2 regions of the Vibrio sp. JZG10 genome follow, and region 2 is predicted to be linked to the other one. Evidence: predicted binding sites of a transcription regulator. Region 2 holds the regulator's gene; the other holds the start of a gene.
What was found. The regulator PurR, encoded in region 2, represses purine synthesis genes. The targets are predictions, from matches to a motif close to TNANGNAAACGTTTNCNTNA.

Region 1 (5,110 bases), on a different contig from region 2:
TTATGCTCTTCAAGCATTGCGGCGTAGTCCATTCGATAGATATGATCGCCGGATAACACAACCACATACTTCGCGTCATTGCGCGATAGTAACCACATGTTGTGATAAATCGCATCAGCGGTTCCTTCATACCATGCACCACCTTTGCGCATTTGAGGTGGAACCGCAGTAATGTACTCGCCAAGCTCTGGATTGAATATCGACCAACCATCTCGCAAGTGTTTTTGAAGTGAATGAGATTTGTATTGGGTCAAAACAAGGATTTTACGTAAACCTGAGTGTAAACAGTTGGTTAGTGTGAAATCTATAATTCTATACTTTCCGCCAAAAGGTACTGCTGGCTTGGTTCTATCATCGGTGAGTGGGCTGAGTCTAGACCCCATCCCTCCTGCTAAAATTACGGCGAGTGCGTCTTCCATATTGTTCCCTTTCCCTTTTTTGCATGCATCAAAACGGTGCTAACCAGGAGGAAGTGGTGTACAGCGCAGAGGTTTTGAAAGTGCATGTGCTGATGTGTTTACTACTGCAAACTTTAGTACAAGATTCGAGCCATAGAATATCTCTTTAAAAATCAAAGGAGTTAAAAGTTCATCGCAAGGCAATTGCACCACATTGGTGAAGTGCTAAGTAGGCCGTGCATCAAATTGGCGCAAAATTATAGGGAAGGGGAGAAAATAAGTATGGATTTACAATGTAAAGTGACGATAAAACAGTAAGATAAAGATAATCAAGCACGCCTCTTCGTCTGTTCAAAGTGAGTGGATATAGAAGTAAACCACTCACTCTTTAAACGTGCTTCCTTTATAGTCAACTATACGTTGACGTTACACTAAGAGAGACCGACGATATTTCCTTCATCATCAAGGTCTAAATTCATAAATGCAGGTTTATCAGGCAAACCTGGCATCGTCATCACCGTGCCTGATAACGCATACACAAACCCAGCGCCAGCACACAGACGTAACTCGCGGATAGGGACGGTAAAACCTGTCGGCGCACCTTTGACAGCGGAATCTGTTGTTATCGATAGTGGAGTTTTCGCTATGCAAACCGCTAAGTTGTTAAAACCTAGATTTTCAAAATGGTTGAGCTGTTCAGTAGCAAGAGAACTCATTTCTATATTGGCGGCACCATAGCCAGCTTCACACACAGCCATAAGTTTTTCGTGTAACGATTGTTCTTTACTGTATAAAGGACGAAACTCTGTAGGCTGGGTACAAGCGTCAATAACATGTTGAGCTAACTGAGTAGTGCCTTGCCCGCCTTGCGCAAAAGCGGTGCTGATAGCGACTTTAACTTCCGGATTAAATTTCTGAACCAGCTCTTCAAGTATTTTAAGCTCTTTCTCACAATCTTGCGGAAACTGGTTAATAGCGACAACAGCTGGAATGCCATATTTATGGACGTTATTAATGTGCCATTTTAAGTTTTCAAATCCCGCTTCCAATGCTGCTTGGTCTGGATTAAAAATGGAATCTGGAATGGCCATACCTGGTCGTAAATCGTAGTGTCCAGAATTTGCTTTGAGGCCGCGTAATGTCGCTACTATCACTACACAATCTGGCACCTTGCTGGCGGCGGCAGCTTTAATGTTACACGCTTTCTCAAATCCCATGTCCGAACCAAACCCCGCCTCTGTTACGGTGTAACTTGATAGCTTTAGCGCGATGTCGTCGGCAATAATGGATGAATTTCCATGGGCGATGTTCGCAAACGGGCCTGCGTGAATCAACGTAGGAACACCTTCCAGAGTTTGCATCAGTGTCGGTGCAATGGCCTCTTTTAATGTCACTGCCATTGCTCCTGCAACTTGCAGATCCTCCGTGGTTACGGGGTTTCCGTTCAAATCGTACGCTACGACAATTTTCCCGATACGCTGACGTAAATCTTTCAAATCTTTAGCCAGTGCAATGATAGCCATTAACTCAGACGCGGCAGAAATATCGAACCCTTCGTCGCGTTCGTATCCATTGATGATTTTTCCTGGCTCATTTAACCCAATTTTGACGTTACGTAGTGCACGATCATTATGGTCCATTACTCGTTTCCAAGTAATGCTTGCCGTATCGATTCTAAGTGCCTTTAATCCAGTACGTGCTTCAAAGGCATCATAGCCTTCACGCTGTTCATGATACAAGCGAGCATCAAGAGCGGCTGAAGCTAGATTATGCGCTGCCGTCACCGCATGGATATCACCAGTAAGGTGTAAGTTCAGTTCTTCCATTGGAGCAACTTGGGAATAACCACCGCCAGCAGCACCGCCTTTAATACCGAATACAGGCCCCATAGAAGGTTGTCTAATACATGCGATAACGGATTGTCTAAGCTTAGCTAAACCTTGTGCCAGTCCGACAGTTGTAACGGTTTTTCCTTCGCCAAGTGGGGTAGGAGTGATCGCAGTAACAAGCACAAGCTTACCGTTATCATTCTCTTTGAGCCGCTCCAAACATTTTGGATGGACTTTGGCTTTGTGCTTCCCGTGAGTGTCATATTCTTCGGGTAGTAACCCTACTTTTTCCGCAATAACATCAATAGAAGAAAGTGGTGTGTTTCGGCAAATTTCAATATCTGACTGCATGGATAATCCCTAAAGTGACTCGCAGGTAGTGTTGAAAAACAATCTGAGTTGGAGCAAGTATTATTGTTGGGCAAACGTTTGCTCGGTGATGGTACGGTTTCGATTCGGTATGTAAAGAGTTTACTGCTCTATACTGTGCTACATACTAACAAAATCTACTATTTACTGCGCCAGATCAAAACAAAAAGGCCACCAAATGGTGACCTTGATGTATTTTTAGCTTTAAAGCTGTGATCTTAACGATCCCAGTAAGTTTCTTCTAAGCTATCTTCTCGTTCAGGAAGTGCTCGCGATAGGCGAGGAGAGTGTTGCGTCAACACTTCATAGCTTACTCGGTTTGCATATTTACAGATCTGAGAAAGTGATGAGTAAGTCAAACAGCGTACTTCGTGCTTTTCTGAGTTAGGCACTTCTTTTTGATGGAAAGAGTTTGCAGCCATATCATGCAGTAAAGCAGAAAGCGCCGCATCACCTGCGCCGTTGGTGTTCTTAATCTCTAGTGGACCACCTAGGTAAGGACCAATGTAAGAGTATACCTTCATTGGCTTCTCACAATCTCCTTTACGCATCGCACGACTAAATTCGTATTGGTTAAAGGCTTCAATTGAGCCTTCAAGAATGTCGTGTGTGGTTTCTCGTTTTACTTTTTCGTCGGTGTAACCTGCCATGTATAGGCCATTTGGCCCTGCAGTACATAGAACAAGATCGACCCACTCAAGTGCTTTATCAGCAGCCGCTAGCGGTTCTGTCTCGCCTGTTAATGCGGCGCCTTCTTCTTCATTCATTGCAACAACAGATATGTTCTCGCGAATGTACTCTTGCCACCACTGCGCGTTACCTTCGATAACGTACTTTGTGCCTAAAGTCAGTACAACAGGGACATCGTGCTTCTTGGCAAAGTCGATCGCTTTTTGGACCGCTTTCGGCATTGGATCCTCTTCTTTACCGCGCATTAGGTAAGAAGAAACAACCAGAGCTGATGCTTTCTCAAAGATCTCTTCAGGAATGCTTTCCGGAAGTAGTTGGTTCATGTGACCTTCATTGATAGCAAATGTGCGTTCGCCATCTTGAGAAATCAGGGTATAACAACGACCAATAGGACCATCTACCGTTTGTAGGTGGTTGAGGTTCATGCGTGAAGAGGTGCGGCAAAGGTAACGGTAAGCAAAAGAACCAACTTGAATGTTCTTGGACATCACACCGAGCAAAACGGATTTGCTATCCGCCAATACTGAGTAATTGTGGAGCGTGTTGCCAATCGTGTCACCTGGGTATTGGTGTGTGATTAGGCCTTGCTCAACCAGTTCTTCGTAAAGTGCATCTGCTTTGCTTTCTTCAAGAACGAGTGAATGTCCTTTACTTAGGTTGTATTTTTCTAAAAACGCATCATCTACACGCGCTTCGATATCTACGATGGTTTGACCGACACCAACAATAGTTGGGCGATATAGCTTAGGCGCTTGTCGGATTTGGTTTACTAATGGATCTCGAGCGTGAGTTGGGAAGTAGTGTTTAGATTTACGCTGACCAGGAAACTTCATGCTTGTTCTTGAGTGAGAAAAAAAAAGAGGCGGGATTGTATCACAAAAAAATGAAAATCGTGGCGTTTTATTACAAAGAAGTTTGCCCGCTGAAAAAATCAGCGAGCTGGAGAAATTGCGACCAAGATAGCCTAAATTACTGATGCTTATAGTACTGCAATTGGTCGCTTTTCAGATTGTTGATCGGTTATTCTCTTTAACAACGAGCTTGGAGCTACTCAAAATTAGCTGCGTTACTTTTTCACTTCAGTTGGCTCAACGTAAGCCTTGGTGCCCCAAAGTGGAACCGTCGATAGGCTGTGCTTAAAGCTACCGTCTGTCTCTTTTGTTGTGTAAGACAGGTAGAGTAAGGTTTGGTTGTCTGCATCATAAATTCGGCGAACCTTCATTGTTTTGAAGAAAATACTTTTTGACTTCTTAAATACAATTTCGCCAGACTTACTTTTATCTATTTTTGCAATCATTTCCGGCGTGATTTCGCCAGTCTGACGACATGATATTGAGCTGTCACTTGGATCCGCTAAGCTAAAATCGGCTTCGATAGAAGCTATATGACACGTTACCCCCGTGACTACCTCGTCTTTTAATTCACCTACTTTGATGTCTTTCAAAGTAAACCAACCGAGTCCTACATCAGCAACATCGTTATCTGAACAACCAACCAGCGTAGTAGCAAGCAATGCACTTAACAGCATCTTTTTCATTATTTTTGTCCTTAACTAGGAAAGATATTGATGAAATCTATCAGAGGTTTGCAACTAAAACAAAATTTAGCCAAGGAAAGGTCTACGCACGCTAGGTTTGTTGTGGGCTTCATGCTAATGTACAGCTCTAAACGAAATGATGAGTTAGAGTGACCATACTTTCTCCCAATATGTTTGACTTTATATCGCTTGTCGCTCTGTCTAAGCTTCACTCTATGTGAGAATGAAACACTCTGCACATTTCGTTTTGCAACTAAGGTATCAAAATGAATGAACAACAGTTAGCC
Region 2 (5,110 bases):
TTTTTTGCAAATTTGTGGGCGATATCGTCGAAATTGCGGTCTTCTGTCACTTCTGCTGAGTTATCATAACGGATTGTGCCGCTATTCTGGCACAAGGAAAGCAGGAATAAAGAGGGGTACCCTCATTTTTATTATCAATTGATGTTTTTTCGGACTATTTATGTATGTTTGAGCTGAAAAAAGTAGTGTCAGCCTTGCTTATGCCACTTCCGGCATTGCTGCTGATAGGCTTGTTGGGTCTTGCTCTCATTAGTTTTACCACAAAACGTAAAACTGGCTGCTTCGTTGTTCTATTCTCTTTTGTTGGCATTTTTCTTATTGCCTTCCAACCTGTTTCAACCAAGCTTCTTATGCCATTAGAGCGAGAGCATAAAGCCTTTTTGCCAGTTTCTGGCACCATCGACTACGTGATGGTTTTAGGGAATGGTCATGTTATCGATGACGAAATTCCACCCACCTCGCAGTTAAGCCGTGCAGCATTAATGCGCTTAACTGAAGGCATTCGTATTTTAAGAATGTATCCAGGTGCTAAATTAATTTTATCTGGCTATGCTGGCGGATCTGAAATTAGCCACGCAAGAATGATGGCGAACGTTGCCCTTGCGTTGGGAGTCGCGAAATCCGATATCATTTTATTAGAAGATGCGAAAGATACGTGGGAAGAGGCGCGTCAAGCGGCTGCATTCGTTCAACAAAAGGAGATTGTGTTAGTCACTTCTGCGAGCCACATGAGCCGTGCATTGTATGAGTTCAACGCAGCAGGCATTAAACCAATCCCAGCCCCGACCAACTTCTTAGCTATTAGCGAAATCAGTCAACCTTGGGATAAATACTCACCTAAAGCGCGTTACTTAGAACAAACAGAGCTTTATTGGCATGAGTACTTGGGCAGCATTTGGCAAAGGTTGCGTGATACTGTCGGCCAAACACCAATGGTTGAAGCAAAGTAGTACTATCTTGAAACCACAAAAAAGGAGAGCCGAAGCTCTCCTTTTTCTTTTTTAAGACTTAGGTTTGTTCAGTTTAATCACCAGCAAACATATAGCCTTCGCCGTGCACCGTCACAAAAATTTGTGGGTTCTTTGGATCAAACTCCATTTTTGCGCGCATACGTCGAATAAGAACATCAATAGTACGATCATTGGGAGCATCAACTCGGTGGCTGATCATATTCAAAATACGCTCGCGACTTAACACCTGGTTAGGGTAAGACGATAACGCCACCAAAAGTTCGTATTCTGCTTTGGTCAATTTTACGGGTTCGCCGTTACGGCTCAGCGCACGACGTTGAATGTCGAATGTCCACTCTCCAAAACGTACAATATGTTCTTCACTGGTTTCGTTCGCTTTCGCGCTACCGCTACGCGCTGCTGAAATACGCCACAGCAAGTTTTTAACGCGAACCAACAATTCCCTCAGTTCAAAAGGTTTTGTCACATAATCGTCAGCGCCCATTTCTAGGCCTACGATTTTATCAATGCTATCCGTGCGTCCTGTTACTAATATGATACCAATATCCGATTGGCTACGTAATTCACGAGTAAGCATCAGGCCGTCTTCACCCGGCAGGTTGATATCCAGCATGATTAGGTCTACATCACCCGCTTGCAGGACCTCACGCATTTCTGCGCCACTCTCTGCTTCGCTGACTTGGTAACCCTCATTTTGGAAATATCCCGCAAGCTTACTACGAGTTACAACATCATCTTCTACGACTAATACGTGATAGCTCATTTACACCACTTTTCTGTCTTCTTATTATCCAAGACGTATTCTATTCATAACTAGTAACATTTCTAGTCATAGATACATTAAAAAGCAAGATTTAGCGTTTTTATTGATTCAAAACAAGCTTACCCATCGCTATTAATAAACGTTAATTTTTGACCATAAAACATAATAATTATAGTTACTGCTATTCATTTTAATTGATTACACTTAGGGGATATCCCTAATTGACTTTGTGATGCACAACTTGAAGCATCATTCAGGAGCCCAAGATGCAAGAAGTGAAAGCTTTTAATGAAAAACGCGCTGAAATTTACTGGTGGTTTTCGAGCTTGTTCGCAAAAGAGCTAACAGAGAAAGAGCTGGAAGCCTACCACAGTGTTGAAATTCGCAGTTTTCTAGCAGGTTTAGGTGAAAATGAGTCGCTGAAACCAGCCGTTGATAGCCTAGTTGATGCGCTAAACCGATTGCAAGATCGTGAAGACGCTCAATTGGAGCTTGCTGCTGACTTTTGTGAACTGTTTTTGAAGACAGAAAAATACGGCGCTCTTCCTTACGCATCGATGTACATCGGTGAATCAGGTTTGCTGAATGACAAGCCCGCCGAGGAAATGGAAAAGTTGATGGCAGAATTTGGCGTTCAAGTAGATGAAAATCTAAAAGAGCCAGCGGACCACTTAGCCGTTGAACTAGACTTTCTCGGCAACATGATCATCCGCTCAAACGAACTTGAGCAAGAAAAACACATGGAAGAAGCCTTCGTTAAACAAAACGACTTTATCCAGCAACAGTTGATGTCTTGGTTACCTCAGTTTGCAGACAAATGTAAACAATTCGACGAATTTGGGTTCTACTCGAGCGTCGCGAAACTATTAGTTGCATTTTGTAAACTAGACAGCGCTTACCTTCTTGGTGAATAATTGCCGCCTATTTTTAAGGAGCCCGCCTATCGGGCTTCCTGTATACCTGAAATAACTGAATGTAAGTAAGTTGGGTATATTATTCGTTTGCCTTAACTTAGCTCAAAGACGCTTGGTTATTTAGCAGTCAAAATGTGACTTCAAATACACAAATCTCTTGCTGAAAACATTGCTAGTCAGTCCACATAGGGCTAAAATGTGAGCGCAAACGATTAAATATGATTTATATGTAAACCGCTGAAATATAGCGGTTTTTGTGTTTTTTAACAGGTTGATGGCAATTTCTAATCAGATAGAAAAAAGATAAAATTCATCGACCGATGCTGCTACGTACCCTTTTGTCGTGCTTGGACCAACCGCTGCCGAAACACTTAGCGCCAACCTTAGATTGCTGGGTGTAAACCATTAGAGCATCAGGTACATCCAACACGACATATTTCAGTAGCTCGATACAGGACACCATTTATGGCCACTATAAAAGACGTTGCTCGCTTAGCCGGCGTTTCCACTACGACAGTTTCGCACGTTATCAATAAAACGCGTTTCGTTGCAGAAGCAACGCAAGAAAAAGTAATGAAAGCCGTGGACGAGTTGAATTACGCGCCAAGTGCTGTTGCACGCAGCCTAAAGTGCAACTCAACTCGTACGATTGGCATGTTAGTAACGCAGTCAACCAACCTATTCTTCTCAGAAGTGATTGACGGGGTTGAGAGCTACTGTTACCGCCAAGGCTACACTCTGATTCTGTGTAATACGGGTGGGATTTACGAAAAACAACGCGATTACATCCGTATGCTGGCTGAAAAACGTGTTGATGGCATCCTAGTGATGTGTTCTGACTTAACCGAAGAGCTTAAAGAGATGCTTGACCGTCATGCCGACATTCCTAAAGTGGTCATGGATTGGGGTCCAGAAAGCTCACAAGCGGACAAGATCATGGATAACTCAGAAGAAGGTGGCTACATCGCAACCAAACATCTGATCGACAATGGCCATACTGATATTGCTTGTCTAAGCGGTCACTTTGAAAAACTTGCTTGCCAAGAGCGCATTGCAGGTTTCCGTCGCGCGATGAGCGAAGCAAACCTAACTGTAAATGAAGATTGGATCCTTGAAGGTAACTTTGAATGTGATACGGCCGTATTAGTCGCAGATAAAATTACAGCAATGGACAAACGTCCGACAGCGGTATTCTGCTTTAACGACACAATGGCTCTGGGCCTAATGAGCCGCCTACAACAAAACGGCATCAAAGTTCCTGATGATATTTCAGTGATCGGCTACGACAACATCGAGCTTGCGGAATACTTCTCTCCACCGTTAACAACTATCCACCAACCTAAACGTCGTGTGGGTAAAAATGCGTTCGAGATCCTACTTGAGCGAATCAAAGATAAAGAACACGAAAAGCGAATTTTCGAAATGCGACCTGAGCTTGTAATTCGAAACACCGTGAAGAAAATGAACTAAAATTCGCCAAATATAACGATGTCAAATAAGCGCTCTAAAAGGGCGCTTATTTTTTATCTCTAAATAACTTTTCCCTGACTTAGGTTTGTTAGACAAAAAGCCTCGAATCTCTAAGTCTCTGTTTTATATGTAGGTAAATCACACTCCCTCACAACCTCGAGATCATCCCGCCTTATTCTCAAATATGCACAAACATGCGCTTGTCGACACTTTTTATTGAACCAAAATCACACTTTTACGGGTAAAACGTGATGTTAATTCAATATACGAAGTATGCTCACTCTGTCACGCACAGGGCAAACCATTCGAAAGGGTGGGACGCAAAGCCTCCGGCCTGAACCATAGTACTATATGGAAGGTAGCGGGGTTACCGATGGCAAGTGTGCAAGCGATGACTTTACCCTGTAATGACATTGCTTTTGCGCATGTTTGCTACTCTCTCGGACCTGACTTTTGGTGGCGTAATATTAATTACACCGAGATAACAAAACATGGATAAACCGATACTCAAAGACTCTATGAAGCTATTTGAGGCACTTGGTAATATCAAGTCGCGCTCAATGTTTGGTGGCTTCGGACTATTCGCTGATGAAACAATGTTTGCACTAGTTGTAAATAATCAGCTTCATATAAGAGCAGACCAACAAACTTCATCTGACTTCGAGAAACAAGGGCTAAAGCCTTACGTTTATAAAAAACGTGGCTTCCCAGTCGTTACAAAGTACTACGCAATTTCCAACGATTTATGGGAGTCTAGCGAACGCTTAATCGAAGTAGCTAACCAATCGTTGAAAAAGGCAAAGCTTGAAAAAGAACAGCAGGCAACTACAAAGCCTAATCGCTTAAAAGATTTGCCTAACTTACGACTGGCGACTGAACGCATGCTGAAAAAAGCAGGCATTGAGTCAGTAGAAAAACTGGAAGAGGAAGGTGCACTTAACGCTTATAAAGCGATAAGAGATACGCACTCTGCAACCGTCAACATTGAGCTG

Region 1: a site for PurR is predicted at 2,645-2,664, ahead of ACWYVB_RS04010 (formate--tetrahydrofolate ligase). Genes of this name have one in related genera too.

What each region holds. Positions count from the first base shown of each region.
Region 1 is NZ_JBSUGE010000002.1:325,094-330,203, reverse strand. Features, by position in the region: gene glgC (glucose-1-phosphate adenylyltransferase) at 1-419, opposite strand, end outside; gene ACWYVB_RS04010 (formate--tetrahydrofolate ligase) at 830-2,578, opposite strand; gene ACWYVB_RS04005 (inosine/guanosine kinase) at 2,815-4,119, opposite strand; gene ACWYVB_RS04000 (CreA family protein) at 4,353-4,823, opposite strand; gene ACWYVB_RS03995 (hypothetical protein) at 5,090-5,110, shown strand, end outside.
Region 2 is NZ_JBSUGE010000001.1:560,840-565,949, forward strand. Features, by position in the region: gene cmoM (tRNA uridine 5-oxyacetic acid(34) methyltransferase CmoM) at 1-50, opposite strand, end outside; gene elyC (envelope biogenesis factor ElyC) at 165-950, shown strand; gene torR (two-component system response regulator TorR) at 1,024-1,734, opposite strand; gene torD (molecular chaperone TorD) at 2,001-2,648, shown strand; gene purR (HTH-type transcriptional repressor PurR) at 3,114-4,118, shown strand; cyclic di-GMP riboswitch class I at 4,404-4,493, shown strand; gene ACWYVB_RS02565 (TfoX/Sxy family DNA transformation protein) at 4,610-5,110, shown strand, end outside.